DNA from 2 places in the Micromonospora sp. NBRC 107095 genome. Region 1 is predicted to be linked to the other one. Evidence: predicted binding sites of a transcription regulator. Region 1 holds the regulator's gene; the other holds the start of a gene.
What was found. The regulator HrcA, encoded in region 1, represses chaperone genes, less so after heat shock. The targets are predictions, from matches to a motif close to GGTTNGCACNCTCNNNNNGAGNGTGCNAACC.

Region 1 (14,854 bases):
GTCCTCGGCCACCGCGGCGGACGTCGCCAGCACGTCGGCGGCCAGCGCCGGGTCACCCTGGGCGAGCGTCGCGACGTCGGCGTAGTGCTCCTTCGGAATGACCAGGACGTGCACCGGCGCCTTCGGGTCGATGTCACGGAAGGCGAGCGTGGTGTCGGTCTCCCGGACCACGGTGGCCGGGATCTCCCCGGCGACGATGCGGCAGAACAGGCAGTCGGATCCCATCCGGGCAGTCTAAGGAGAAGAGGGCTACGGCAGGATGTCCGGCATGACGGATCGGGCGGTACTCGTGACCGGAGCTTCGCGTGGCATCGGCCGCGCGGTGGCGGAGGCGTTCGCGGCCAGCGGGGACCGGGTGGCGATCCACCACCGGGACTCCGCCGAGGCGGCCGAGCAGGTCCGCGCCGGCCTGCCCGGCACGGGGCACGTCGTGGTCCGCGCGGACCTCACCGACCCGGACGCGGTCCGGGCGATGGTCGACCGGGCCGCCGAGCTGCTCGGCGGGCTGGACGTGCTGGTCAACAACGCTGGGACGTACGGCGACCGCGACGACCCGCACCCGATCTTCGGTGCCTCGTACGAACAGTGGCAGAACCGCTGGCGGCAGGTGCTGGAGACCAACCTGACCGGAGCCGGCAACGTCATCTGGTGCGCCGCCCAGCACATGCGGGAGCGCGGCGGGCGGATCGTCAACGTCTCGTCCCGGGGCGCGTTCCGCGGTGAGCCGCACCAGCCGGCGTACGGTGCCAGCAAGGCGGGGCTGAACGCGTTGGGTCAGTCCCTCGCGGTGGCGCTCGCGCCGTACGGCATCGCGGTGGCCACCGTCGCACCGGGGTTCGTGGCGACCGACATGGTCACCGAGTATCTGCGCGGTGATGAGGGCGCCGCCATCCGGGCGCAGAGCCCGTTCGACCGGGTGGGCCGGCCGGAGGAGATCGCCGCCGCGGTGCACTGGCTGGCCTCGCCCGAGGCCGAGTGGGCCTCCGGCACGATCGTCGACCTGAACGGGGCTTCGTACCTGCGCAGCTGACCTCGCGACCCAGGCCCGGTGCGGCGTTCACCGACGGACCGGGCGGTGCGCTGCGCCTCCTGCGGGCGGACGGCGGATACCACGGTGAGCGTGATGCCTGTCAGCCATCTTGATGACTGACAGGCATCACGCTCACCGGAGTGGGCGGCCCCGATCCCGCCCGAACCACCGGCCCGCAGGCCGCGCCACCAGCGGCCGAAGCGCACGCGGGCCCAGGCGGGCGGCCGAAGCGAGCGGCTGCCCAGGGTCGCGGTGGGTCGGCGGTGGCCCGGCTACCAGCGGCCGAGCCGGGTGGCGAGCACACTGAGGGCCGCCACCCCGGCCGTCGAGGTGCGCAGCACAGCCGGCCCGAGGCGTACGGGTCGACCGCCGGCGTCCGTGAAGGCGCTCAGCTCGGCCGGGGCGATGCCACCCTCCGGGCCGACCACCAGCACGATCTCACCGGTGGCGGGCAGCTCGGCGGTGGTGAGCCGGTCCTCGGCCTCCTCGTGCAGCACGAACCCGGCGGCGGCACCGGCGATCCGGCGGGCCACCGTGGCGGTGGACTCGTCCGGCGCACCGGCCACCACCGGCAGCCACGGTCGGCGGGCCTGCTTGGCCGCCTCCCGGGCGGTGGCCACCCACTTCTCCCGGGCGCGTACGCCCCGGTCGCCGCGCCACTGGGCCACCGAACGCGACGCCGCCCAGGGGACGATCTCGTCCACCCCGACCTCGGTCATCGCCTGCACGGCCAGCTCGCCCCGGTCGCCCTTGGCGATGCCCTGCACCACGACGATCCGGGGGACCGGCGCGTCCGCGTACCCCCGGGAGGTGACGGTGACCTCCAGGCTGCCCCGGCCGACGGCCGTGACCACGGCGGCGGCCGTGCCACCCCGGCCGTCGGCGAGCAGCAGCTCCTCGCCGACGCGCAGTCGCTGCACGGTCGCGGCGTGGTGCCCCTCCGGGCCGTCCAGGGTCAGCGTGCCGCCGGTGGGCAGCGCCTCGACCAGGAACAGCGGCGCGGACACTCAGGCGTGCCCGTTGAACGCGTCGCGCATCCGGGAGAAGAAGCCACCCTGCTTGGACAGCTCGGCGACCTCCTCGCCACGGGTCTTGGCGAAGTCGCGCAGCATCTTCTCCTGGTCGGCGTCGAGCTTGGTCGGGGTCCGCACGTCGAGGTGGACGTAGAGGTCACCCCGGCCGGTGCCGCGCAGGTGCGGGACGCCTCGGGCCCGCAGCCGCAGCGTGCTGCCCGGCTGGGTACCGGGCTTGACGTCGACCGGCTCCTCGCTGTCCAGCGTCTTGATGGTCAGCCGGGTGCCGAGCGCGGCGGCGGTCATCGGCACGGTGACCCGGCAGTGCAGGTCGTCGCCCTTGCGCGAGTAGACGTCGTGCGGACGTTCGTGGATCTCCACGTAGAGGTCGCCGGCGGTGCCGCCGCCCGGGCCGACCTCGCCCTGCTGGGCCAGCCGGATCCGCATGCCGTCCTCGACCCCGGCCGGGATCTTCACGGTCAGCGAGCGGCGGGTGCGGACCCGGCCGTCACCGGCGCAGGTCGGGCAGGGGTGCGGGATGGTGGTGCCGTAGCCCTGGCACACGGTGCACGGCCGGGCGGAGACCACCTGGCCGAGGAAGGTGCGCTGCACCGACTGCACCTCGCCCCGGCCGCCGCACGCCTCGCAGGTGGCCAGGTGCGTGCCGGCGGCCGTGCCGGCACCGGAGCAGGTGGTGCAGAGCACAGCGGTGTCGACGGTGATCGGCGCCTCGACGCCGAACGCCGTCTCGTGCAGGTCGAGTTCGAGCCGCAGGATCGCGTCGGCTCCCGGGCGGGTACGCGGCCGGGGGCCGCGGGCGCCGCCGCCCGCACCGCCGAAGAACGCGTCCATGATGTCCTGGAAGCCGACGAACGGGCCGGCTCCACCGGGGCCGCCCGGGCCACCGGCGCCGCCGCCCGGGGCGAGCGGGTCGCCACCCAGGTCGACGATCTGCCGCTTCCGGTCGTCCGAGAGGACCTCGTACGCGGCGTTGATGTCCTTGAACTTCTCCTGAGCCTCCGGGTCCGGATTGACGTCCGGGTGGAACTGGCGCGCCAGCTTGCGGTAGGCGCGCTTGATCTCGTCATCGGAGGCTTCCCGGCTCACACCGAGAATGCCGTAGTAGTCCCTGGCCACTGCGTTCCGTGTCCTCATGTTCGTCTCGCGTTGCGCCGGTCGGCGGCCGCAGCCGGCCGCATCGGCCCTGACCAATCAGTTCTGGGCCAGCAACTCGCCCACGTAGCGTGCCACGGCGCGCACCGTGGCGATGTTGCCGGGGTAGTCCATCCGGGTGGGCCCCAGCACCCCGAGGCCGCCCACGATGGTGGTGCCCGGGCCGTACCCGGTGCTGACCACCGAGGCGGCGCGCAGGTTGTCGAACTCGTTCTCGTCGCCGATCAGCACCCGGGTCGTGCTCGGCTCGGTCTCACCGATGAGCTTGAGCAGCACGACCTCCTCCTCCAGCGCCTCGAGGATCGGCCGCAGCGAGCCCTGGAAGTCGAGCAGGCCACCCCGGGTGAGGTTGGCGGTGCCGGCGAGGGCGATCCGTTCCTCGTGCCGTTCGACGAGCGTCTCCAGCAGCACGCTGGCGAGCGTGGTCATGGTCGGGCGCAGCCCGGTCGGTGCTTCCTCGACCAGCGCCTGCACCAGCGGTGGCGTCTCGGACAGCCGGGCGTTGGCGAGCTTCTCGTTGATCAGTCGGCGCAGGTCGGTGACGTCGTCGGCGGGCACCGGCCCGGGCAGCTCCACGAGTCGCTGCTCCACCCGGCCGGTGTCCGCGATCATGACGAGCATCAGCCGGGTGGTGGAGATCGGCACCAGCTCCAGGTGACGCACCGAGGAGCGGGCCAGCGACGGGTACTGCACGACGGCGACCTGCCGGGTGAGCTGGGCGAGCAGCCGCACCGTGCGGTGCACCACGTCGTCGAGGTCGACGGCGCCGACCAGGAAGCGCTCGATGGCCCGCCGCTCGGCCGGGCTGAGCGGCTTGACCCGGGACAGCCGGTCGACGAAGAGGCGGTAGCCGCGGTCGGTGGGCACCCGGCCGGCACTGGTGTGCGGCTGCCGGATGTAACCCTCCTCCTCCAGCACGGCCATGTCGTTGCGGACCGTGGCCGGGGAGACCCCGAGCTGGTGCCGCTCGACCAGCGCCTTGCTACCGACCGGCTCCTGGGTGGAGACGTAGTCTTCGACGATGGCGCGGAGCACTGCGAGTTTCCGGTCGTCGAGACCCATCCTCCGCACCTCCTGTCGCACGTCGGCCGCCGGCGCCCTGGGCCGGCCGAGCCGTCCTGGCACTCGACTGTAGCGAGTGCCAGTCTACGTCGGCAGGCCCGCCGACGCGATGATCAACGGCCACCGGTCGGTGCGGCCCGCGCCACCGCACTGGGCCGATCGGCCCGCACTGCCGGGCGGTGTCGCTCTGGTGCGACGTTGCCACGGGCCCCTACCGTGACATCCATGACTGAACCTCCTCGCCCTCCCGGTTCGGGTGAGCCCGGCAACTACCCGCCGGAGCCGACCTCCCCGGGCCCGTTCCCGTCGGCCGAGCCGCCCACCGCACCACTGTCCGGCGCGCCCGGCCCGGCCGGCTATCCCCCGGCCGGTGGCTATCCGCCGCCCACCGGTGACCAACCGCCGTCAGGTGGCTACCCTCCGGCAGGCGGCTATCCCCCGCCCGGGGGCTACCCGCCCGGCGGCTATCCGGCCGGTGGGGCCTACGGCGGCCCCGGCGGCGGCTACGCCAACAACGAGGACAAGACCTGGGCGTTGGTCGCCCACTTCGGCGGCGCGCTCGGCGCGCTGATCAGCTTCGGTCCGCTGGGCTTCGTCGCCCCGCTCATCGCCTACCTGGCCCGCGGCCAGCAGTCGCCGACCGTCCGGGCGCACGCCCTCGCCGCCCTGAACTTCCAGATCCTCTGGTCGATCATCGCGTTCGTGCTGCTCTTCGTGAGCTGGTGCCTGCTCTTCCTGCCCAGCATCGCCGTCGTGGTGATCCAGATCCTGTTCGGGATCATCGCCGGCGTGAAGGCCAACGAGGGCACCCCGTACCGCTACCCGATGACCGCCAACTTCATCAAGTGAACCGAACCGGCCGCTCCCCCGGCCGGTTCGGCACACCGCCGCCCCCGCTCAGGGCAGCAGGTCGCGGACGACCGCGTCGGCGAGCAGCCGCCCGCGCAGCGTGAGCACCGCCCGGCCGGCGGCGTACCCGTCGGCGGCCAGCAGTCCGCCGGCCAGCGCCCGCTCGGCACCGGCCCGCCCGGCGGCGTCGAGCACCGCCAGCGGGAGACCGCTGGCCAGCCGCAGCCGCAGCATCACGTCCTCCATGTGCGCCTCGTCGACGGTGAGCACCTCCCGGGCCAGCCCGGGAGACGCACCGGCGGCCAACCGCTGGGTGTACGTCGTGGGGTGTTTGACGTTCCACCAGCGCACCCCGCCGACGTGGCTGTGCGCGCCCGGGCCGAGGCCCCACCAGTCCGCACCGGTCCAGTAGAGCAGGTTGTGCCGGCACCGGGCCTCCTCGCTGCGGGCCCAGTTGGAGACCTCGTACCAGGAGAACCCGGCCGCGTCGAGCGCGGCCTCCGCCGCCAGGTAGCGGTCCGCGGCCACGTCGTCACTGGGGTACGCCAGCTCGCCGCGCCGCATCCGGGCGGCGAGCCGGGTGCCGTCCTCGACGATCAGGGCGTACGCGCTCACGTGGTCCACCCCGGCGGCGACGACCTGCTCCAGCGAGGCGGCGAAGTCCTCGGCCCGCTCCCCCGGTGTGCCGTAGATCAGGTCCAGGTTGACGTGGTCGAACCCGGCGTCGCGCGCCTCCAGGGCGGCCGCGGTGGCCCGGCCGGCGCTGTGGGTACGGTCCAGGATCGCCAGCACCCCCGGGGAGGCGGACTGCATGCCCAGCGAGATCCGGGTGTAGCCGGCCGCCCGCAGCAGCTTCAACGATTCCGGGGTGACCGACTCGGGGTTGGCCTCGGTGGTCACCTCGGCGTCGGCGGCCAGCCCCCAGGTGCGGTCGATGCCGTCGAGGATGCGGGCCAGGTCGTCGGCGGGGAGCAGGGTGGGCGTGCCACCGCCGACGAAGACGGTGTCGACCCGGGGCGGTGGGTTGTCGCCCAGCACGCGGGCGGCGAGCGCCAGTTCGGCCAGGACGGTGTCGGCGTACCCCTCGCGGCTGGCACCGCCGCCCAGCTCGGCGGCGGTGTAGGTGTTGAAGTCGCAGTAGCCGCAGCGACTGGCGCAGAACGGGACGTGCACGTACACGCCGAAGCCGCGCGCGCCGACCGCTGCGGTGGCGGTGGCGGGCAACGATCCGTCGACGGGGACGGTCTCACCATCTGGAAGGACGCCGGGCATGGCCACTAGTGTGCCCGGCATGACCTCTCCCGACGTCCTCGTGCGGGTCGCCACGGCCCGTGGGGTGACCACCCTCACCCTGGACAGCCCACACAACCGCAACGCGCTCTCCACGGCTCTGATGACCCAGTTGCTGGCCGGGCTGACGGACGCGGTGGCCGACGAGGCGGTCCGCGTGATCGTGCTCGACCACACCGGCCCGGTCTTCTGCTCCGGGGCGGATCTGAAGGAGACCGCCATGGCGTACGCCAGCGGGACGGTGCCGGCCGGCATGTTGGGTGACGTGCTCGCCGCGGTCTGGGAGTGCCCGAAGCCCGTGCTGGCTCGGGTGGCCGGGCCGGCGCGGGCCGGTGGGCTCGGCCTGATCGCCGCCGCCGACCTGGCCGTCTGCGCCGACGAGGCGACGTTCGCGTTCACCGAGGTCCGCATCGGGGTGATCCCGGCGGTGATCTCGGCGACCGTGCTGCCCCGGCTGCACCCCCGCGCCGCCGCCGAGCTGTACCTGACCGGCGACACCTTCGACGGTCGCCGGGCCGCCGAGATCGGCCTGGTCACGGCGTCGGTCCCGGCGGACGGGCTGGACGACGCGGTGCGCGGCTACTGCGACTCGCTGGTGCGCGGCGCGCCGGGCGCGTTGGCCGGCGCGAAGGATCTGCTGCGCCGGCCGGCCACCGCCGAGCTGCGTGCCGAGCTGGCCCGGCTCTCCGCCGTCTCGACCGGTTACTTCCTGTCCGACGAGGGACGTGAGGGGGTCACCGCGTTCCGCGAGAAGAGGTTGGCTCGGTGGGTGCCCGCTCCGGACGATGCTTCCGCTGACCATGCCGGGTAGGACCGGGGTGCCGCCTTCGGTTGGCGGCACCCCGGTCGTCGGTGGGATCACCAGGCGGTCGCGCCGCCGTCGACCGGGTAGTTCGCCCCGGTGATGTACGACGCCCGGTCCGAGGCGAGGAAGACCACCAGCTCGACGACCTCCTCGGGGCGCGCGAAGCGCTTGAGCAGCGTCTTGGCGGTGATGGCGTCCCGCGCCTCCTGGTTGTCACCGAGGTCGCGTTCGCTGGCCGGGGTGAGGGTGGGCCCGGGGCTGACCGCCACGGCGCGGATCCCGTGCGGCGCGCCTTCGAGCGCGAGCTGCCGGGTCATCCCGATGATGCCGGCGTTCGCGGCGGTGTGACCGACCATCGGCGGGACGTGGCCGCCGATCGTCCCGGCCATGGAGGCGGCGCTGATGATGACGCCGCCACCGCGCCGGACCAGGTGCGGCCAGGCGAACTTCGACACGAAGTACGGAATGTCGAGTTCTCCGGTGATGGTGTAGCGCCAGTCCGCCACGGAGAAGTCGGGCATCGGGCCGAAGCGGAGCGCTGCCGCGTTGTTGTAGACCACGTCCAGCCCGCCGTAGGCGGCGGCAGCGTCGTCGACGAGCGTGCGTACCTGCTCGGGGTCGGTGAGGTCGACCGGCGCGATGCCGGTCATCTCGCCGCCGGCACGGCGGACGAGGTCGACCGTCTCGTCGTTTCCGGCGACCTGGAGGTCGGCCCCGACGACCTTCGCGCCCTCGCGGGCAAAGGCCAGCGCTGCGACGCGGCCCAGACCACCCCCGGTGCCGGTGATCAGCACGACCTTGCCGTCAAGCATTCCCATGACACTCCTCCTCGTTCGGTGACCGACTCGCCCAGGTGGTGGCGGTCAGTCGGATTGACATGTCAACAGGGTTAAGTCCTTGATTGGTCAATCGCTTCCCGCCGTCGCGTACCCAGTGACGCTCCCGACAACCCGGCACCGGGCAGGTGACAGAACCAGCGAGCAGGTGAGATCGCCACCGAAGCGGGAACGTCGCCAACCGGTACGCGACAACGGAGCCGGTCCGAACCGGTCCGAGGCGCCCGAGTCGGGCCCGAACCGCTCGGACGACCCGGAGAGGGCGTGCGGGGACGTACGCTTGGCGGACTGTCGATCTGGGGGTGTGGGTGCGAACTCGGGCAACCGTGGCGGGTGGAGTGGTGCTCATCCTCGTCGCCGTGATCGCGATCTGGCTCGTCGTACGGCAGGTCGGCGACAACCTCACGCTGCCGCTGGTGGCCCGGAAGTGCACGGTGCAGGCCGATGGCCGGGTCGCATTGGACGCCGACCAGATGGCCAACGCGGCGACCATCGCGGCGATCGGCGCGAAGCGTGGGATGCCCGAGCGGGCCGTCGTGGTCGCGCTCGCCACCGCGTACCAGGAGTCCGGGTTGCGCAACCTCGCCGACGGCGACCGCGACTCGGTCGGCCTGTTCCAGCAGCGACCGAGCCAGGGGTGGGGCACCCCGGCGCAGATCCGCGATCCGCGCTACGCGGCCAACCGGTTCTACGCGGCCCTCAAGAAGGTGCGCGGCTGGGAGAAGATGCGGGTCACCGATGCCGCCCAGCGGGTGCAACGCTCGGCGTTCCCCGAGGCGTACCAGAAGTGGGCCGACGACTCCGAGGTGCTCAGCCGGGCACTGCTCGGCGACGCCAGCGGCGCTGTCGCCTGCACCGTGGGGCGCACCCCGGCGATGTACGGCGCGGCGGCGGCGGCGCAGCTGACCCGCAACCTGGTGCTGGACTGGGGGTTGAAGGGCACCGACCCGACCGACCCGACGGGGTTGGCGGTCACCCCGGGCGACCAACGCGACGGCTGGCGGTACGCGCACTGGCTGGTGTCACACGCCCAGGACCACGGGGTGAAACGGGTCCGCTTCGGCGACCTGGAGTGGACCGCGCGCAACGGCTCGTGGGGCCGGGTGGACGGGCAGCAGAGCCCGGCCGGGCAGGTGGTGGCCGAGGTGTTCAACGAGGGTTGACCCGACCCGGATCTCCTAACCGGCAGTGACCGCACAATCCGGCAATATGCATGAAATCCGGCTATTGATCGCCTTGATCTCACTCTGTGCGTTTCTCTCGCTGCGTGGGGTCCCGCTGCGGCCCAATCCCCCAACACACCCTCCCCGATGCCTGGGCCACCGCGTTACGATCGGCGGCCTGTGCCAGAAAAGGTTTCACCTCATGGGGAGGGGTACGACGCGGTGTTCGATTACGGCGACCGGACCGGTTACGAACCGATCAGCGACATTGACCGCAAGGAGTTCCACGAGCAGGGTTTCCTCCTGCTGCGCAACGTCCTGACCGAGGACCACCGGGCGGCGCTGGAGGCGGCGGTCGACCGCGTCTACGCCGAGGAGCAGGCGAAGGGCACCACCAAGAAGGACGGCACCCTGCACCTGCTGGGCTTCCTGGAGCGCGACGAGCTCTTCGGTGAGCTGCTGACCCACCCGATCGCCTTCCCGTACATGTGGGGGCTGGCCGGCTGGAACATCTACACCCACCACAACCACCTGGACGTCACCCCGCCGGCCGCCGAGCCGGAGAAGCCGTACTGGGGTTGGCACCAGGACGGGTACCGGCAGAACTCCGACCCGGAGACGATGGACCCGAACCTGCCCCGGCCGATGTTCTCGCTGAAGGTCGCGTACGTGCTGTCGGACCTCTCCGAGACCGGCCGTGGCGCCACCAAGGTCATCCCGGGCAGCCACCTGTGGAACTCGCTGGACCGTCCCAAGGACCTCAGCGTGCACAACCCGGACCCGGAGGGCACGGTGGAGATCACCGCCAACCCGGGCGACGCCTTCATCTTCGACCGCCGGCAGTGGCACTCCCGCTCGACGAACCTGTCGACCATCACCCGCAAGATGCTCTTCGTCGGCTACACCTACCGGTGGATCCGTCCGCTGGACGAGCTGCACCCCGACGTGAACGGCGAGTGGTACCGCAACCGCACCCCGGTCCAGCGCCAGCTGATCGGTGAGGGCACCCACACCGCCAACTACTGGGGCATCAACTGGGACGGGTACGTCGACGACGAGATCCCGCTGCGCAAGGAGCTCAAGGAGCGCGGTCTGCTCGACCGCAGCATCCCCTGGCTGCGCTGATCACCTGCGTCTGAGAACGGCCCCCGCCACCGTTGGCGGGGGCCGTTCCGTATCCGCTTCCGGGCCACCGGGCACTGGCGTGTCGTCCCGGCGGCACGGGACGGTCAGTTGACGTCCCGGCGCAGGGGCAGCAACACGGCGATCGCAGAGGCGGCCACCGCGTACGCGGTGAGCAGGAGAGCGCCGGCCCCTGGTGGGAGGAGGTGGACGGCGCCGCTGCCGAGTTCCGCGGAGATGGCGTCGGCGACATAGGTGAAATCGGTGAGCGCGGCGGTGGCTCCGCCGGGCAGGATCGGGTACAGCGTGTTGACACCCGGGATCATCATCAGCACCGGCTCCCCCACGTACAGATAGCCGGTCACGACACACAGCGCCGCGATCTGGTGGTGGACGAGGGCGCCCACCCCGGCCCCGAGGAGCAGGTAGACCACCATCGCGACGGCGATACGGCCGAGCAGCGCCAGCACTGTGCTGGCGGGCAGACCGAGTGGGACGCCGCGGGCGGCAGCGACGACGAACAGCGCCACCGCGGCGGTGCCCGCGAGGACGAGCCCGTAGGCGAGACCGACCACCACGTACGTGGCGAGTTTGGCGGTGAGCACCCGCCCGCGGCGCGGCGCGAACAGGAAGGTGACCGCAGCGGTCTGGTGTCGGTGCTCGGAGGTGACCGCGAGGGCCCCGGCTGCGGCCGGCACGAACGCGGTGTAGCCGAGGATGCCGAGGATCGCGCGGAGGCCGGCCTCGGTGTCCAGACCGGGCATCGGCGGGTCGAAGTTCTCCGGCCCCGCCAGCGCCATGGCCCCGAACATGCCGCCGCCCAGCGCAGCCGCGGTGAGCAGTAGGCCGCCCCACATTCGGGTGGCCAGCAGCCTGCGGAACTCTGCTCTGATCAGGAGGTTCATCAGTTGACCGCCTTGTCCCTGGTGAGGTGGAGGAAGAGTTCTTCGAGACTGGTGGTCTCGACGACCAGCTCGTGCACCCGCACGTGATGGGCGGCGGCGAGGTCGGCGATGACCGGCGCGTCCAGCCCCCGTACCCGCAGCCGGTCGGGCCCGACGGCCTCGACGTGCGGTGCCGGGCCGCCGTTGGCCGGGGCGGCCGTCAGGACGGCAGCGAGCGCGTCCACGTCGGGTGAGGTGACCAGCACCGCCGGCGGGCCGGCGAGCCGGGACCAGGGCCCGGCGGCGACGAGTTCGCCACGCCGGATCACCACGACGTCATCCACGAGCTGCTGGATCTCGCCGAGCGCGTGGCTGGAGATCAGGACGGTGCGACCCTCGTCGGCGAACTGACGCAGGAAGCCGCGCAGCCATGACACGCCTTCCGGGTCCAGGCCGTTGCCGGGCTCGTCCAGCAGCAGGACGCGGGGGTCGCCGAGCAACGCTGTGGCGAGGTTGAGCCGCTGTCGCATGCCCGTGGAGAATCCTCGGGTGCGCCGGTGTGCAGCCTCGGCGAGGCCGAGCAGGTCGAGCAGGTCGGTGACGCGGCTGTCCGGGTATCCGCCCATCGCGGCGTAGACGCGCAGGTGGTCACGGGCGGTGTGTCCAGGGTGGAACGCGTTGGCGTCGAACACGGCGCCGACCGTGCGCGACGGCCGGGCCAGTTGGCCGTACGGCCGCCCGCCGATCGTGGCGGTGCCACCGGTCGGCGACACCAGCCCGGTCATCATGCGCATCGTGGTGGTCTTGCCGGCGCCGTTCGGGCCGAGGAACCCGGTGATCACGCCGGGCCGCACGGTGAAGCTCAGATCATTCACGGCGGTGACGTCACCGAAGCGCTTCGTCAGGCGCGACACCTCGATCGCGAGGTGGTCGCCGGTCACGCGCGGGCCGCCATGGCACGCGTGATCGTCTCCACGAGGCCCGGCGCGGCAGGGCTGGAGAGCACCACCTCGTCGAACTCGCCGCCGGCCGCCGCCCGGTCCAGGACGAGGTGCAGCCCTGGTTCCGCCCGGCGGGCCGCCACGAGCTGCCGAGGACCGCCGTACAGGCCCCACACTCCGATCTTCGCGAAGCCGGACACCACGTACCCGCGGCGGGCGCCACGGGCCAGGCGGAGCGGGTTGTCCACCAGGGCGGCCTGCCGCACCGCGGTGAGGGGCGGTGCGAACTGCTCCCGCCCGACCCAGACCCGCTCCCATCCGGTGAACCGAATGTCGATCACATCGTTGGTCACCATGACCGATGCCATCACTCTTCCCCTCTCGTCGTGTCGGATTCGTCAGTCGACGCGGGTGCGCGCCTGTCGGCCGTCGGCAGATCGGTGGGCAGCAGAACGGTCGCCAACAGTCGCGGTATCCGCCCGCCGCCGGGCTGGTTGCCGAGCAACGGGCCCACCAGTGCGTTGAGCCCGGCGGCGAACTCGCCCAGTTCGGCGTCGGTCAGGTGCAGCACGAGTTGCTGGTAGCCCACGCCATCGGCGGTGAAGTCGATCCGCTCCCGGGCGAGATAGCGGGAGAACTCCGACAGCAGGCTCGACATGAACGCCGTGAAGTAACGGGCGTGGTCCTCCGGCGTAGCCGTGGCGAGGGCCGCGGGATCGAGCGTGGCGCCGCGCGCGGGCAACGCGTACACCCGCTCGACGGCACCGCGCACTCTGCGTTCATCGATCACCTCGACCAGCCCGGCCTTCACCAGGATCGCCAGGTGCCGGTACATCGTGGCCTGTGGGACATCGGGCAGCAGCTCGAGCAGGCCCTGTGTGGTCAGGCGCGTGCCCGCGACCGCCCGCAGGATCCGGATCCGCACCGGGTGCAGCGCCAGGTCCGCCCAGCGTTCTCTCGACATCTCCACAACCGAACGTTATCACTATCGATAGTGATAACGGAACGGGGCGTTCCACCGGGTGGGCGGTTAGGCTCTCGATGTCAGCTACGGGTGGCGAGACGCCGGCGGACCTTGTCCCGGATGGACTCCGGCAGGTCGGGTGCCTCCAGCAGGCGGGGCAGCAGCTCCGGCTCCAGGCTGGTGGCCCGGAACACCTCGCCGATGGTCACCCCGTGCGCCGGCCGGTCCACCACCTCGACCGGGTCACCCGGGCCCACCTCCCCCTCGCGCAGCACCCGCAGGTAGGCCCCGGGCGACGCCCGCACGGTGAACCGCTTGATCAGATCGGGTACGCCCCAGAACCCGGCGAACGTGGTGCAGGGGGTGCGCGGCTTGGTCACCTGGAGCACTGCCGATCCGACCTGCCACTGCTCACCGATCACCGCGCCGGTCAGGTCCACCGCGTACGTGGTGAGGTTCTCGCCGAAGCCGCCAGGCCCGATACCGCGCCCCAGTTCGGTGGCCCACCAGGCGGCGTCCTCTTCCGCGTAGGCGTAGACCGCCTGGTCCTCGCCCCCGTGGTGGGCCCGCTCGCCGATGAAGTCGCCAACCACCCCGTCGACGCGGAACAGCACAGGTGCGTCCACCGGCCGCTTGTCGATGCCGCTGCGCCCGCTCGCGTCGCCGGCCCACTCCGCCTCGGTCACCACGCCGAGGTTCACCGCTGCCACCCTGCCCGTCATGACGGTCAGCCTAGCGGGGGCCAGCGGGTCGACCCGCCCTCAAGATCGTCCACCGGTACCGAGGGCGGCCCTCAGCCCTTGACGGCACCGGCCACCAGGCCGGAGACCATCCGTCGCTGCACCAGCAGGAAGAAGATGATGACCGGCAGCGTGAACAGGGTGGAGGCGGCCATCACCGGCCCCCAGTTGGTGTCGTCGCGACCGAAGAAGAAGGTCATCGCCACCGGCAGCGTGTAGCTGCCCTGGTCGTTGATGAACGTCAACGCGAAGATCAGCTCGTTCCACGCGGTGATGAAGGAGAAGATGCTGGTGGCCACCAGGCCGGGCGCGACCAGCGGGAAGAGCACGCGGCGGAAGGTCTGGGCCCGGCTCGCCCCGTCGATCGCCGCCGCCTCCTCCAACTCCTTCGGCACCGCCGCGACGAAGCCGCGCAGCATCCAGACCGCGAACGGCAGCGAGAAACCCAGGTACGTGAGGATCAGGCTGGGCAGGGTGTTGTAGAGCCCGAGCCGCTGGATCATCAGGAACAGCGGGATGACCAACGCCTCCAGCGGGATCATCTGCACCACCAGCAGCATGATCAGGAAGCTGGTCCGGAGCTTGAAGCGGAACCGGGCCACAGCTGTCGCGGCGAGCAACGCCACCAGACCGCTGAGGACCACTGTCGAGACCGCGACGAGTGCGCTGTTGAGGAAGAAGTCGAGGAAGCTGACGCCGGGGATCAGGTTGCCGGTCAGGATCTCCCGGTAGTGCTCAAGCGTCGGGTGGGTCGGCACCGGCTGCGGGGTGGACGAGAAGATCTCCCGGCTCGGCTTCAGCGAGGTGGAGATCATCCAGTAGACCGGGAACGCCGCGAAGAGCGCGACCAGCAGCCCGGCGCCGTTGAGGGCGACCTTCTTCACGACTCGTCCTCCTGCCTGAGCACCATGCGTACGTAGAAGCCGGTGACCACCAGCAGGATCAGCGTGAGGATGACCGCGATGGCCGCGCCGAGCCCGTA
Region 2 (14,854 bases), on a different contig from region 1:
GCCGGGGCGCCCGACGGTGGTGCTGGTGCACGGCTTCTGCCTGGACATGGGCACGTTCCACTTCCAGCGCCAGATGCTCGCCGCCCGCGGTGACTACCGGATCGTGGCGTACGACCAGCCCGGTCACGGCCGGTCCGGCCGGTTGGAGACCGGTGAGTACGACCTCACGGTGCTCGGCCGGACGCTGCGCCAGGTGATCGACCGGACCGCCCCGGACGGGCCGCTGGTGCTGGTCGGCCACTCGATGGGCGGCATGACCATCATGGCGTTCGCCGAACTGTTCCCGGAGCTGTTCGGTGACCGGGTGGTGGGCACCGTGTTGATGGCCACGTCGGGCGGGCTCATCGCGGAGACCAAGCTGGTCGCGCCCGCGCTGCTCGGCCGGGTCGGTGGCCCGGTGCTCTACATGGTCAGCAACGCCACCCGCTACGGCGGGCCGGTGATCGACAAGGCCCGCAAGTCCACCTCGAACGTGGCCTGGCTGTTGACCCGCAAGTACGGCTTCGGCACCCGCAAGCCCAGCCCGTCGCTGGTGTCCTACGTGGAGGCGATGAACTCCCGGACGTCGGCCGACACGGTGACCCGCTACCTGCGGACCCTGGCGACCCACTCGCGCTTTCCGGCGCTGGCGGCGCTGGCGGCGACTCCGGTGCTGGTGGTGGTCGGCGACAAGGACATGATCACTCCGGTGACACACTCCGAGGAGATCGTCCGCCGGTTGCCGCACGCCGAGTTCGTGAAGATCAAGGACAGCGGTCACGTGGTGATGTTGGAGCACGCGGACGAGGTCAACGCCGCCCTGGCGCGGTTCCTGGAGTCATTGCAGAGCGGGGAGGAACGGTGAGTCACGTCGTCAAGCTGCCGGCCGTCGAGGACACCCGGGATTTCGGCCGACGGCTGGCCGGGCTGCTGCGCGCCGGCGACCTGGTGTTGCTGACCGGCCCGTTGGGTGCCGGCAAGACCGCGCTCACCCAGGGTATCGGCTCCGGGCTCGGTGTCCTCGGGGACATCACGTCGCCGACCTTCGTGATCGCCCGGGTGCACCGACCCGACCCGGCCCGGGGCGGTCGGGTGGCACTGGTGCACGCCGACGCTTACCGGTTGGGTGACGCCACCGATCCGCGCGCCGAGATCGACGACCTGGACCTCGACGCGTCGGTGGACGACTCGGTGACAGTGGTGGAGTGGGGCGAGGGCCTGGTGGAGCAGTTGGTGGACGCGCATCTGCGGGTCCGCATCGACCGCCGCGACGACGACACCCGCATCGTGGAGCTGGACCCGATCGGCGGCGACTGGGCCCGGCGGCTCGCCGATCTGGGCTAGCTCGGCGGCTGTCGTACCCGATGCCTAGAGTGCGGGGGTCCGACCCGCGCTGTGAGAGGTTCCTCAATGCCCGACGACGCTCCCGCCCTGGATCTGCTGGCCCTGCTGCCGGAGCAGTGGCGTGCCGTGCTCACCCCGCACCTCGACCCGGCCCGCACCGCCGCGCTGGGCGAGTTCGTCGCCCGGGAGTACGAGACCCAGACCGTCTTTCCACCGCTGGAGGATCTGTTCTCGGCCTACCGGCTCTGCCCGCCGCAGGGCACCCGGGTGCTGATCCTGGGGCAGGATCCCTACCACCGGGCCGGGCAGGCACACGGGTTGAGCTTCAGCGTCCGTGACGGGGTGACCGTTCCGCCGTCGTTGCGCAACGTCTTCAAGGAGCTGGGCGAGGACGTGGGTGTTCCCAAGCCGCGTGGCGGCAACCTCAACGGTTGGGCCGCCCAGGGTGTGCTGTTGCTCAACGCGGTGCTGACCGTCCGGCAGGCCACCCCTGGCTCGCACGCCAACGCCGGGTGGGAAGAGTTCACCGACGCGACGATCCGCGCACTGGACGCGGCACCGGAGCGGGTGGTCTTCCTGCTCTGGGGTGGCTACGCCCGTAAGAAGGCCGCGCTGGTCACCAATCCGCAGCACGTGGTGCTGGAGGCAGGCCACCCCAGCCCGATGAACCCGCGTGGCTTCCTGGGCAGCCGTCCGTTCAGCGCCGCCAACAAGGCGCTCGCCGACGCCGGCCTGCCCACCATCGACTGGGAGCGCACCGCCGGCTGACCGGGGACTCGGCCGGCGGTTGGTTCGACCGGTAGTTGGCTCAGCCGTCGCTGGCCAACTGCCGGCCCCGGTAGCGGCGTAACAGTTCGGCGGAGCGTGGCTCGCTCAGCTCCAGTTCGACAAGCGGCACCACCTGGTAACTCCGCCCGCCGTGGCATACCTCGATCGTCTCGGGCAATTCGTCGCACATCGTGGCCCTGATCTCCCCGTAGCGAGTCGACCACAGATGGTCGCCCGGTTCCTCGGGCTCCAACCACACCCCGCCGAACTCACCCCAGCGGGCGTTCCACCGCTGGCCGTAGTTCGTCTCCAGCCAGCGGGTGAACGGCTTGGAGTCCTGCCAGCGCAGGGCGATCTCCAGCGCGTCGACCGGCACCGGCGCGCCCTGTAGCAACGCCGCGGTGCATCCGGTGATCACCTGCGGGAAATCGGTGAGCCGATCCAGTAGCCGATCCAGCCCCAACCCGTCGATCCGCTCGGCGATCGGCCGGGCGGCCAGGTCGTCGATCTGGGCGTCGAGGTGCGCGTCCAACGGCTCGACCCCGACCACCAACTGCACGTCCATCGCGGCAAGCAATCGCTCCAGCACCGGGAGGGTCGGCGCTCGCTCACCGCGTTCGAACCGGGCCACCACCGCCTGGTCGACCTCGGCCAACGCGGCCAACTGACGCTGGCTCAGCTCGCGCAGCTGTCGTTGATGCCGTACTTCACCGCCGAGAAGGGTGACGAGGCGAGTAGATGACATGTCGGCATGGTCTCCCACCGGCGAGATGCCCGGGATCCCGCTGCGGCAGGTCGGCGACTTGCGGTGCGATCCGCGCGCCCCGCAATCGCTGGCGCATGACCTGCCGGGCCTCGCTTCGATGAGCGTGATGTCTGTGGGTCATCACGATGACTCACAGACATCAGGCTCGTTAGCGAATGTGGTTGCAGGACTCGTCAGTGGCTAGGCATTGGGCGCGGCGGCCGACGGCGGCGGCGGCAGCCTGCGGCGGGGCAGTCTGCGGCGGGACGGGACGAGGCGGGACGAGGCGGGACGAGGCGGGGCGGGACGAGGCGGGGCGGGGGCCACAGGCGGGTGGTGGGGCGGGGCGTGACCGGGGCGCGGGGCGGGGCGGCTAGGCTGGCTTACCGTGCTCGTACTCGTGGTGGACAGCTCGACCCCCGCGGTCACCGCGGCGCTGGTGGAGGTCTCGGCAGACGGCGTGGCGTCGCGGGCGCAGCGGTGCACTGTCGATGCCCGCGCGCACGGTGAGCTGCTCGCGCCCCAGGTGGACGCGGTCCTCGCCGACGCCGACGCGCGCCCGCGTGACCTGACCGCCATCGTCGCCGGGCTCGGCCCGGGACCGTTCACCGGGCTGCGGGTCGGGCTCGTCACCGCCGCGACCATGGGTCAGGTGCTCGGCATCCCCACGTACGGTGTCTGTTCCTTGGACGCCATCGGCTACCCGGCGGCGTCCGGCGCGCCCGTCCTGGCGGGCAGCGATGCCCGGCGCAAGGAGCTCTACTGGGCCGTCTACGACGGCGCCGGTCAGCGGATCGTCGGGCCTGAGGTGTCCGCACCGGGGGTCGCCGCCGCGCGCGCCCGCGAACTGGGCGCGACGATCGCTGTCGGTGACGGGGCGCACCGGTACGCCGAGGTCCTGGACCTGCCCGTCCGGGTCGAGCCGCGCTACCCGGACGCGACAGTGCTGGCGCTGCTCGCCGCGGAGCGGATCCGGGCGGGCGCGCCCGGCGAGCGGCTCACCCCGCTCTACCTGCGCCGCCCCGACGCGGTGGCGGCGACCGGCCGCAAACCGGTCCTGCCATGACGGCGGTACGGCTCGAACCGTTCCGCTGGTGGCACATCGACGACGTGCTGCCGATCGAGGCGGACCTCTTCGGCGCCGAGCAGTGGTCGCCCGCCATGTTCTGGAGCGAACTCGCCAACGGGCACCACTACCGGGTCGCCGTTGACCAGGACGGTTCGGTGCTCGGGTACGCCGGGCTCGCCGGCGTACCCCCGGACGAGGTCTGGGTGCAGAACATCGCCGTCCGCCGGGACGCCCAGCGGCGGGGTGTGGGCCGCGCCCTGCTGGAGGAGTTGCTCGCCGAGGCGGCCCGGCGCGACGCCCGCAGCGCCCTGTTGGAGGTCGCCGTGGACAACGCCGCGGCACAGCGGCTCTACGCGACGTACGGGTTCGAGCCGATCGGGGTGCGCCGCGGCTACTACCAACCAAGCAACACCGACGCGCTGGTCATGCGGCGCGACGCCGAGCTGACCGGGGACGGACCACGCGACCATGGCTGACGAACCACTGATCCTGGGTATCGAGACCTCCTGCGACGAGACCGGCGTCGGCATCGTGCGGGGACACACCCTGCTGGCCGACGCGCTCGCCTCCAGCGTCGAGGAACACGCCCGGTTTGGGGGTGTGGTGCCGGAGGTGGCCAGCCGGGCACACCTGGAGGCCATCGTGCCGACCATGGACCGGGCGCTGACCGAGGCGGGCGTCACGCTGGCCGACATCGACGCGATCGCCGTCACCTCCGGGCCGGGACTGGCCGGTGCCCTGCTGGTCGGTGTCGCCGCCGCCAAGGGGTACGCGCTCGCTGCCGAGAAACCCGTCTACGGCGTCAATCATCTCGCCGCCCACGTCGCGGTGGACACCCTTGAGCACGGCCCGCTGCCCGAGCCCGCCATCGCGCTGCTGGTGTCCGGCGGCCACTCGTCCCTCCTGCTCGTCGACGACCTGGCCCGGGGCGTCACCCCGCTGGGCGCCACCATCGACGACGCGGCCGGCGAGGCGTTCGACAAGGTCGCCCGGCTGCTCGGGTTGCCGTTCCCGGGCGGTCCGCCCATCGACCGGGAGGCCCGGGCCGGCGACGCCGCCTCGATCGCCTTCCCCCGGGGTCTGACCGCCGCCAAGGACCTCGCCGCCCACCGGTACGACTTCTCGTTCTCCGGTCTGAAGACGGCGGTGGCCCGGTGGGTCGAGGCTCGTCAGCGCGCCGGCGAGCCGGTGCCGGTGGCCGACGTGGCCGCGTCCTTCCAGGAGGCGGTCTGCGACGTCCTCACCAGCAAGGCGCTCGCCGCCTGCCGCGCCCAGGGCATCGAGACCCTGGTCATCGGCGGGGGAGTGGCGGCGAACTCCCGACTGCGGGCGATGGCCGAGCAGCGGGCCGAGAAGTACGGCATCCAGGTCCGGGTGCCCCGGCCGAAGCTGTGCACCGACAACGGTGCGATGGTGGCCGCGCTCGGTTCGCACCTGGTCGCCGCCGGGGTCGCGCCGAGCCGACTGGACCTGCCGGCCGATTCGGCGATGCCGCTGACCACTGTCAGCGTGTGACGGAGGCGGCGGACATGATCGTGCGGATGTGGGAGGCGCGCGCCGAGGCGTACGGCGTCGCCGACCTGATCACCTGGGTGTGCGACACCGCCCTGCCCGAGGTGGAGCACGACCCGCTGCACGTCTCCAGCGAGGTCTTCTCCTCCACCGACCACCGAGTGGTGGTCATCTCCAAGTGGCGCAGCAACCCGCGCCCGCTGCCGGATCCGCCGGCCCTGTTGGTGGCCCGCGCCCCGCACTCCTGGGACTTCACCCAGGTAGACCGCTGACGCGAGCCACCAACCGCTGCCACCGCTGACCGTCAGCTGCGGCGCAACATCCGGTACGTGGCGATCCCGCCGGTGCCCAGCGCGGCGAGGAAAACCAGCCAGACGACAGTGCTGCTGACCCCGACCTGGGGGCCGGTGTTGGCGGAGGCGGCGGCCAGCAGCCCGTCCTCACCCGGGGCGGGCAGCGCGGCCGGCGGCAGCTCCGGCCAGCGGACCAGGCCGGTGCTCTCCAGCATCTGCATGTGGTGCTGGACGAATCCGTTGGCGTCCTCGCAGAGCTTGCGGACGGTGGCGTCCCGGGTGCTGGCCCGTACCGCCCCGATCACCGGGAAGATCTTGCCGTGGGCGACCCGGAGCCGGGTGACGAAGATCTGGTCGAAGCGGGCGCCGGACGCCTTCTGCATCTCGGCCAGCCAGCCCTTCTGCTCGGCCGTCGGCTCCGAGGGGATGGTCGCGCCGAGTTTGTTGGCCGCCTCCACGACGAGTTCGTCGAGCTTCTGGTGCTCGTTCGCGATGCCGGCGCCGATCTCCCGGACCTTGGCGGACTGCCCCTTCTCGGCGGCCATCTGGCCGGCTGGCATCTCCCACAGCCCGGCCAGCCGCACCCCGTTGAGCAGTGTCATGTCGGCGGCGTTGAGCTGCTGGCCGCCAGCGGGCGCGGCGACGGCCACTCCGGGCAGGACACCGACCCCCGCGATGATCGCGATGAGCAGCAACGCCGCACGGTGGGTCCGATTGCCCAGTCGGCGATGGGCGGATCTGAGCGGTGCCATGTCTGTGGTGCCTCCTCGGTCCGGACCGGAACGCGTCTGGACCGGGCAGCCGTACCTGCCGGTTGCCCGTCCGCCCACTGGTACGGACTGATCGCACGATCAGTTCACCGTCGGGCGGCCCGGATCAGCGGGTGACGGCGAGCAGGCCGCCGAGCAGCAGCAGGGTGAGCGCCGCGGCGGCGAAGACCATCAGCAACTCCTGACGCCCGCGCCCGACCGGATTGGCATCGACGACCGGGTCCGGCAGGGCCGGTAGGTCGCGGGTCAGCGCGGCCAGGTCACCGAGGGTGCGCGCCGTCCACACCGCACCGGCCCGCTCGGAGAACTCGTCCAGGGTCAGCCGGCCCGCCGCGGTGTGCTGGTGCAGCGCGGCGACCACCCGGTTGCGGTCGTCGTCGGAGGCGCGCAGCTCGACATCCACGCCGGACAGCGTACGCGGCTCAGCCCACGTCGAGGGGGTCCGCGAGGAGCCGTTCGAAGGCCAGCTCGGCGGCGCCGATCAGGGGCGCGTCACCGCCCAGTTTCGGGGTGCGTAGCCGGACGTGTTCCAGGCAGGCACCGAGCGCGTTGGAGTTGAGCCGACTGCGGATCTGGGCTGCCGCCGCGAGGTAGAGGTCACGCATGGTCCCCCCGAAGATGACCATCTCGGGGTTGAAGATGTTCACCAGGTTGGCCACCCCGAAGCCGAGCCAGTCGCCGGCCTGACGGACCGCCGTCTGGGCCCGGGCGTCTCCCCGGTCGGCCGCGTCGAAGACCTCCAACAGTGCGTCGCGGCCCCGGGCGTCGGAGCGGCCGGCGGCGTGCAGGAGGCCGTGCTCGCCGATCTCGGTCTCCCAGCAGCCCCGGGCGCCGCACTCACACTGCTTGCCGTCGCGGACCACCTTCATGTGGCCGACCTCGCCGCCGTACCCGCCGTGGCCGGTCAGCCGACGTCCACCGGCGATGATGCCGGCCCCCACGCCGACGTCGCCGTACAGGTAGAGGACGTTGTCGCAGCCCGCCGCCACACCCCGGGCATGCTCGGCGAACGCGGCGACGTCGGCGACGTTGCCCACGGTGATCGGCACGGCGATGCCCAACTCGTCGGCGAGGGCCGCGCCGATCGGCTCGTCCACCCAGCCAGTGGTGGGGCCGAGCCGGACCAGACCGTCGTCCCGGCGGACCATGCCGCAGACCGCGACGCCGGCACCGACGCAGATCGCGTCCGCCGGAACCGTCTGCTGCATCTCCTTGACCGCGCCGGCCAGCAGCGGCGCGGCCTCCGCGGCCAGCAGGCCGCGCGGCCGGTCCAGATCCCGGCGGTCCAGGACCGCGCCGCCCAGCCCGATCCGGGCCGCGCGCAGGCGGTCCACCTCCACCGAGTACGCGTACGCGTAGACCCGGGCCGACTCGGGCCGGACGACAAGTGACGGTCGTCCGGCCCGGCCGGTTTCCTTCGGTGCCCCTTCGCTGACCAGCCCCACTGCGGACAGGTCGGCGGTGAGCGCGCCGATGGTGCTGCGGTTGAGGCCCAGCGTGGTGGTCAGTTCGGCGCGTGTGGTCGCCCCGTGGACGTGCACGTGCCGCAGCAGGGCACCGAGGTTCTGCCGTCGGACGTCATCCTGGCTCGGTCCTGGGCGCATGCTGGTGCTACCTCCCGCGCGGTCAGCGGGTGCCGGTGGCTGCCGCGCGGCGGCGGGAGAGCGCGTCGACGCTGGCGGCGAGCAGCAGCACGACGCCGGTGACCACGTACTTGACTCCCGCGCTGTACCCCATCAGGCCCATTCCGTTTTCGATGACCGCGACCACCGCGCCACCGAGCACGGCGTCGAGGACGCGGCCCTTGCCACCGAAGAGGCTGGTGCCGCCGATCACCGCCGCGCCCACCGCGTAGAGCAGTACGTTACTGCCCCCGGTGTTCGGGTCGACCGAGTTGGCCCGGCTGGCCGCCACGATGCCACCGATGGCGGCCATCGACGAGCAGATCATGAAGACCGAGATCCGGATCCGGTCGACCTCGATGCCGGCCCGCCGGGCGGCTTCCCGGTTGCCGCCCACGGCGTAGATGTGCCGGCCGTAGCTGGTGCGTTGCAGCACGAAGGTCCCGATGACCAGCAGCACCGCGATGACCGGCACGACGATCGGCACGCCCTTGAGTGAGCTGATCAGGACGTTGCGGCTGCGCTCCAGGTTGAGCACGTACACGGCGGTGCCGAGGATGACGGCGAGCCCGCCGATCCGCAGCGCCACCACCGCGATCGGGTCGGTGATCAGACCGCGGGCCACCCGGGTGCGGTGACGCAGCAGTTGCACCGCCGCGTAGCCGACGACCGCGACGGCGGTCAGCGCCCAGCCCACTGTGGGGGCGAGGTTGCGGTTGGCGATGGCGACCAGCACCTCGTCGCGGACGGAGATGTTGGTGCCCTCCTTGACGAGCAGCAGCACGACGCCCTGGAAGGCGAGGAAACCGGCGAGGGTGACCACGAAGGACGGAATGCCGATCTTCGCGACCAGCATGCCGAGCGTGGTGCCGATGACCACGCCGGTGGCGATCGCGGCGAGCACGGCGACCCACCAGGGGTAACCGAGCACGGTGACCACATTGGCCAGCACCGCCGCGCAGACCCCGCTGGCGAAGCCGGCGGAGAGGTCGATCTCGCCGAGCAGCAGCACGAAGACCAGACCCATCGCGATCAGCGTGACCGCCGCGCCCTGGGTGAAGAGGTTGGCGAAGTTGCCGGCGGACAGGAACGACGACGGCCGCATGATGGCGAAGACGGTGCAGAGCACGATCAGGCCGAGCACGGCCGGCAGCGCGCCGACGTCGCCACCCCGTACCCGACTCAGGTAGTTGCGGACGTGGCCCCCGACGGTCGGCGGGGGTGTGACGGCGGCGGGGCCGTCCTTCCGCACGGCGGTGGTGGTCATCGGACGCCTCCTGAGATCGAGTCGGCCGGCTGCGGGCCGTCGCCGTTGCTGCCCGGGTCGGTGGCGAGGCCGAGCCCGCCCGAGCGCCCGGCGGTGATCAGCTCGACCACCTGGGCGTGGGTGATGTCGGTGGTCTTCACCTGGGCGACCATCTGGCCGAGGTACAGCGCGGCGATCCGGTCGGAGACGGCGAAGACGTCGTTCATGTTGTGCGAGATGAGCACCACGGCCAGGCCGTTGTCGGCGAGGCGGCGGACCAGTTCGAGCACCTGGGCGGTCTGTGCCACGCCGAGCGCCGCGGTGGGCTCGTCCAGGATGACCAGCTTGCTGTTCCAGAGCACCGCCTTGGCGATGGCCACTGTCTGGCGCTGACCGCCGGAGAGGCTGGAGACGTGCTGGCGAAGTGAGGTGACGGTGCGGATGGAGAGCCCCGCCAGCGTTTCGGCGGCGAGCTGTTCCATGGTCGGCTCGTCCAGGACGATGCCGCTGCGCTTCTCCCGGCCGAGGAACATGTTCTGCACGATGTCCAGGTTGTCGCAGAGCGCGAGGTCCTGGTAGACGACCTCGATGCCGAGCGTGGCGGCGTCGCGGGGGCTGCCGATGTGTACCGGTTCACCGTTGAACAGGAACTCTCCGGCGTCGATGGGGTGGATGCCGCTGATGCACTTCACCAGGGTCGACTTGCCGGCGCCGTTGTCGCCGACCAGTGCGGTCACTTCGCCCGGGTGGACGGTCAGGGCGACGTCGCGGAGCACCTGGACGGGACCGAAGCTCTTGTCGATCCCGCGGAGTTCCAGCAGGGGAGTCGCGGACACGGGGGTCTCCTTCTTAAGGGAGGGTCGGGGCCCGTCCGGCGGGCGCCGCCCGGCACGGGAGGGTGCTCCCGTGCCGGGCGGCGATGGTCGTCCCGGCGGGTACTGCGGCGTCGGTCAGCTGATACCGGCGTCGGCGCAGAGCTTGGCGTACGCCCCGGCGCAGACCTCTTCCTTGGTCACGTAGCCGTCGGCGATGACGTCCTTGACGTTCTCCTTGTAGATGGCCTTCGGGGTGAGCAGCACCGACGGGACGTCGCGGCCACCCTCCGGGTCCTTCACCGTCTGGCCGGTGTCCTTCTTCTCGCCCTTGGCGAGCGCGATGGCCAGGTCGGAGGCGGCCTTGGCCTCTTCCCGAACCGCCTTGTAGACGGTCATGCACTGGTCACCGACGAGGATGTTCTGCAGACCCTCGGTGCTGGCGTCCTGCCCGGTCACCGGCACCTTGCCGTTGAGCTTGTTCTTCTTCAGGATCGAGATGGCCGCGTTGCCGAGACCGTCGTTGGCGGCCAGCACGCCGTCGATCTTGCCGTTGGCCTTGGTGAGCTGCTGCTCGAAGATCGTCGCGGCCTGCGCGTTGTCCCACGCCGGCACCGCGTCCTCGGGGCCCTTGACGTACTCCTTGGAGTCGAACTTCGGCTTGAGCACCGAGTCGTAGCCGGCCTTGAACAGGGTGGCGTTGTTGTCGGTGGGGGAGCCGTTCAGGTACGCCACGACGGGGTTCTTGACGCCCTTGTCGGTCAGGCACTTCGACAGGCCCTCGCCCTGGAGCTTGCCGACGGTCTCGTTGTCGAAGCTGACGTAGTACTGGGCGGAGCCGCCGAGGGTGAGCCGGTCGTAGTCGATGGTGGCGACGCCCTGCGACTTGGCCTTGTCCAGCACGGCCTTGCCGGTGCCGGAGTCCAGGTTGACGATCATCAGGGCGGTGACGCCACTGGTGATCATCTGGTCGGCGATGGTCTGGAAGGCGGTCTTGTCGTTCTGGGCGTTCTGGATGTCGTACTGGACGCCGGCGGCCTTGAACGCCTCCTCCAGGAACCGACGGTCCGCGGTCTCCCAGCGGGCCGAGGACTTGCTGTCCGGGAGGATGACGCCGATCTTGGGGGTCTTGGCGGCGGCGCCGTTGTCGCCGGAGTCGTCGCTGCAAGCGGTCAAGCCGCCGGTCGTGAGCAGGCCCACGGCGGCGATGGTGAGGATCCCCTTACGCATGTGCAGGGTCCTTTCGGAGGTGGGGGAGGTGTTGTTTTGTTGTGTCCGGCAACGTATTTCGCGTCACACCGGCTCCACAAGACCGCGCAGGTGCCTAGTTTGTTGGGAGCGATAACAATTCAGCAACGCGACTGTTACTCCGCGGGTATCCCACGGGGAAGGCGACGTAACGACCGTCGTCAGCTGGTCTGCAACGCCGCGGTGCGGGCGTCGGTGAGCGCCACCAGATCCGCCGCTGCCAGTTCGAGTTGCAGTCCGCGCCGACCAGCCGAGACGTAGATCGTCGGCAGCCGCAGCGCGGACTCGTCCAGCACCGTGGGCAACCGCCGACGCTGCCCCAGCGGGCTGATCCCACCGCGTACGTAGCCGGTTGCCCGCTCGGCGACCGCCCGATCCGCCAGCGCCGCCCGCTTGCCGCCGACCGCCGCCGCGAGCGCCTTGAGATCCAGCTCGCCGGTCACCGGAACGACCGCCACGGTGAGCGCCCCGTCGACAGTGGTCACCAGCGACTTGAACACCCGCTCCGGCGCCACGCCGAGCGCCACCGCCACCAGCGCGCCGTAGTTCGGGGCGTCCGGCGACACCCGGTACGGATGGGTGCGATGCGCGATCCCGCGCTTGACCAACAGTGCCGTCGCCGGCGTGCCCTGTCCCGCCACGGCGACGACGTTAGTGGACCGGCCGGCCGATGAGCACCGTCGGTGCGCCGTCGACCCGGGTGAGCACCAGGCTCGCCGCCTCGTCCCCGGCCAGCCGCAGGTCCTTGCGGAGCTGCTCCGGGACGAGCGCCGAACCCCGCTTGAGGATCTCCACGCGGCCCACCCGGCGGTCCCGCAGCAGCGCCCGCAGGCGCTTGAGCGAGAACGGCAACACGTCGGTGATCTCCAGACAGCGCGCGTACGGGGTGCGGGTCGGCTGGTCGGCGTAGAGGTAGGCGATGCTCGGATCGGCCAGGGTGGCACCCAGCTCGGCGGCCAGCTCGGCGACGAGATGCGCGCGCACCACCGCCGGCTCCGGGTCGTACAGGTAGCGGCGTACCGGCCCGACCGGCGCCTCGGCGGCACCCGAGCCGGTGAGCTGGTGACGGTGGATCTCGGTGCCCCGCTGCCGGTAGAGGGTGGCGCGGCGGGGCACCTCCGCCAGCTCGCCGCACCACAGCGCCGCCTCGACCAGGTCACCGTCGACACCGACCCACTCGGCCTCCGCCCCGGCCGGGATGAGCGCGTGGTCCAGGCCCGGCGCCACCTTCACCACGGTGCGCGGCACCCGCTCGGCCAGCCCGGTCACGAAGTCCCACGGCGGCGAGTAGGCGCGCGGGTCGAAGATCCGCCGCCCGGTGCCGCTCGTGCGGCGGGCCGGGTCGCAGAAGACGCCCTCGACGCCTGACACGTCGAACCCGGTCGCGTCGCCGCACTCGACGGTGAACAGCTCGGCCAGGCCGGCCGCGGTGGCGTTGGCGGCGGCCATCGCGGCGGTCACGGGGTCGGCCTCCACCCCGTACACCCGGATGCCGGCACGGGCGGCGGCCAGCGCGTCGGCCCCCAGCCCGCAACCGAGGTCGGCCAGCGTGCGCACGCCGGCCGCGGACAACCGGGCGGCCCGACGGTCGGCGACCACCCGGCGGGTGGCCTGCTCCAGGCCGGGGCGGGTGAGGAACATCCCAGCGGCGGCCGGACCGAACTTGCCGACCGCGCGGTGGCGCAACTCGGCCTGGGTGAGGGCCGCCGCGGCCAGCGTGGGCGGCACCCCGGCCGCGCGCAGCGCCGAGGCCGCGGCCAGCGGGTCACCGCCGGCCAGCCCGGCCGCCGCGGTGAGCGCGGCCGACCCCTCAGGGGTACGCAGCGCCGCCAGCTGATCGAGATCCACCCGGCCATTGTCCCGGCCGAGCCGGAAATCCTGGCTGGCGGGGCGCGACGCGCTGGCACTCTCCTTGACGGAGTGCTAGCCACGGAATAACCTGCGATTAGCACTCTCACCCTGAGGGTGCCAGCTTCCGGGTCTCGCGACCCGGGTGCGCACGCCAGGCGGACCGGCACCCGCGACGACGGCACCGCCCGGTGGCATGAGGCAGATTGACGCTGGCCAGCCCCGCTGGTCAGCAACGAAACCAGTACCCCAGGAGGGTATGCCCGTGACTACCGCGACCAAGGTTGCGATCAAGCCGCTCGAGGACCGCATCGTGGTCCAGGCGAACGAGGCTGAGACCACCACGGCGTCGGGCATCGTGATCCCCGACACCGCCAAGGAGAAGCCGCAGGAGGGCACCGTCCTCGCTGTGGGCCCGGGGCGCGTCGACGACAACGGCAACCGGGTTCCGGTTGACGTGCAGGTCGGCGACACCGTCCTCTACTCGAAGTACGGCGGCACCGAGGTCAAGTACGCCGGCGAGGAGTACCTGGTGCTCTCCGCCCGCGACGTCCTCGCGGTCATCGAGAAGTAAGCAACCGATCAGTGCCACTGCCCCGGTCCGGCTCGCCGGGCCGGGGCAATGGCGCTTCGAAGGGACATTCATGGCGAAGATCCTGAGCTTCTCGGACGACGCCCGGCACCTGCTGGAGCACGGTGTCAACGCCCTCGCGGACGCGGTCAAGGTCACCCTCGGCCCGCGCGGGCGCAACGTCGTCCTGGACAAGAAATTCGGTGCGCCGACGATCACCAACGATGGTGTGACCATCGCCAAGGAGATCGAGCTCACCAACCCGTACGAGAACCTTGGCGCGCAGCTGGTCAAGGAGGTGGCGACCAAGACCAACGACGTCGCCGGCGACGGGACCACCACCGCGACCGTGCTGGCCCAGGCCATGGTCCGCGAGGGTCTGCGCAACGTGACCGCCGGGACCAACCCGGCCGGCCTCAAGCGGGGCATCGACGCGGCGGCCACCAAGGTCTCCGAGGCGCTGCTCGGCAAGGCTGCCGAGGTCACCAGCAAGGACTCGATCGCCAACGTGGCGACGATCTCCGCGCAGGACTCCACGATCGGCGATCTGATCGCCGAGGCGATGGAGCGCGTCGGCCGCGACGGTGTCATCACCGTCGAGGAAGGCTCGATGCTCACCACCGAACTGGACGTGACCGAGGGTCTCCAGTTCGACAAGGGCTTCATCTCGCCGAACTTCGTCACCGACCTGGAGAGCCAGGAGTCCGTCCTCGAGGACGCGTACATCCTGGTCACCACCCAGAAGATCTCGGCGATCGAGGAGCTGCTGCCGCTGCTGGAGAAGGTCCTGCAGAACAGCAAGCCCTTGCTGATCATCGCCGAGGACGTGGACGGCCAGGCGCTCTCCACCCTGGTGGTCAACTCGCTGCGCAAGACCCTCAAGGTCTGCGCGGTCAAGGCCCCGGGCTTCGGTGACCGGCGCAAGGCGATGCTCCAGGACATCGCGATCTCCACGGGCGCCGAGCTGGTCGCCTCGGAGCTGGGCTACAAGCTCGACCAGGTCGGCCTGGAGGTGCTCGGCACCGCC

Region 2: a site for HrcA is predicted at 13,352-13,382, ahead of groES (co-chaperone GroES). Genes of this name have one in related genera too.

Annotation. Positions count from the first base shown of each region.
Region 1 is NZ_BSTU01000003.1:606,255-621,108, forward strand. It holds gene QSK15_RS19615 (histidine triad nucleotide-binding protein) at 1-225, opposite strand, end outside; gene QSK15_RS19620 (SDR family NAD(P)-dependent oxidoreductase) at 269-1,030, shown strand; gene QSK15_RS19625 (16S rRNA (uracil(1498)-N(3))-methyltransferase) at 1,303-2,037, opposite strand; gene dnaJ (molecular chaperone DnaJ) at 2,038-3,180, opposite strand; gene hrcA (heat-inducible transcriptional repressor HrcA) at 3,256-4,278, opposite strand; gene QSK15_RS19640 (DUF4870 domain-containing protein) at 4,504-5,127, shown strand; gene hemW (radical SAM family heme chaperone HemW) at 5,176-6,399, opposite strand; gene QSK15_RS19650 (enoyl-CoA hydratase-related protein) at 6,419-7,228, shown strand; gene QSK15_RS19655 (SDR family NAD(P)-dependent oxidoreductase) at 7,276-8,040, opposite strand; gene QSK15_RS19660 (hypothetical protein) at 8,361-9,221, shown strand; gene QSK15_RS19665 (phytanoyl-CoA dioxygenase family protein) at 9,444-10,346, shown strand; gene QSK15_RS19670 (ABC transporter permease) at 10,451-11,248, opposite strand; gene QSK15_RS19675 (ABC transporter ATP-binding protein) at 11,248-12,168, opposite strand; gene QSK15_RS19680 (hypothetical protein) at 12,165-12,536, opposite strand; gene QSK15_RS19685 (helix-turn-helix domain-containing protein) at 12,536-13,132, opposite strand; gene QSK15_RS19690 (MOSC domain-containing protein) at 13,213-13,854, opposite strand; gene QSK15_RS19695 (carbohydrate ABC transporter permease) at 13,926-14,756, opposite strand; gene QSK15_RS19700 (carbohydrate ABC transporter permease) at 14,753-14,854, opposite strand, start outside.
Region 2 is NZ_BSTU01000006.1:2,899-17,752, reverse strand. It holds gene QSK15_RS25750 (alpha/beta fold hydrolase) at 1-844, shown strand, start outside; gene tsaE (tRNA (adenosine(37)-N6)-threonylcarbamoyltransferase complex ATPase subunit type 1 TsaE) at 841-1,323, shown strand; gene ung (uracil-DNA glycosylase) at 1,390-2,091, shown strand; gene QSK15_RS25735 (helix-turn-helix domain-containing protein) at 2,132-2,836, opposite strand; gene tsaB (tRNA (adenosine(37)-N6)-threonylcarbamoyltransferase complex dimerization subunit type 1 TsaB) at 3,225-3,902, shown strand; gene rimI (ribosomal protein S18-alanine N-acetyltransferase) at 3,899-4,381, shown strand; gene tsaD (tRNA (adenosine(37)-N6)-threonylcarbamoyltransferase complex transferase subunit TsaD) at 4,374-5,420, shown strand; gene QSK15_RS25715 (hypothetical protein) at 5,435-5,689, shown strand; gene QSK15_RS25710 (DUF4142 domain-containing protein) at 5,722-6,462, opposite strand; gene QSK15_RS25705 (DUF1707 SHOCT-like domain-containing protein) at 6,587-6,883, opposite strand; gene QSK15_RS25700 (ROK family protein) at 6,903-8,084, opposite strand; gene QSK15_RS25695 (sugar ABC transporter permease) at 8,107-9,369, opposite strand; gene QSK15_RS25690 (ATP-binding cassette domain-containing protein) at 9,366-10,184, opposite strand; gene QSK15_RS25685 (sugar ABC transporter substrate-binding protein) at 10,299-11,390, opposite strand; gene ybaK (Cys-tRNA(Pro) deacylase) at 11,570-12,049, opposite strand; gene QSK15_RS25675 (THUMP-like domain-containing protein) at 12,060-13,256, opposite strand; gene groES (co-chaperone GroES) at 13,522-13,830, shown strand; gene groL (chaperonin GroEL) at 13,901-14,854, shown strand, end outside.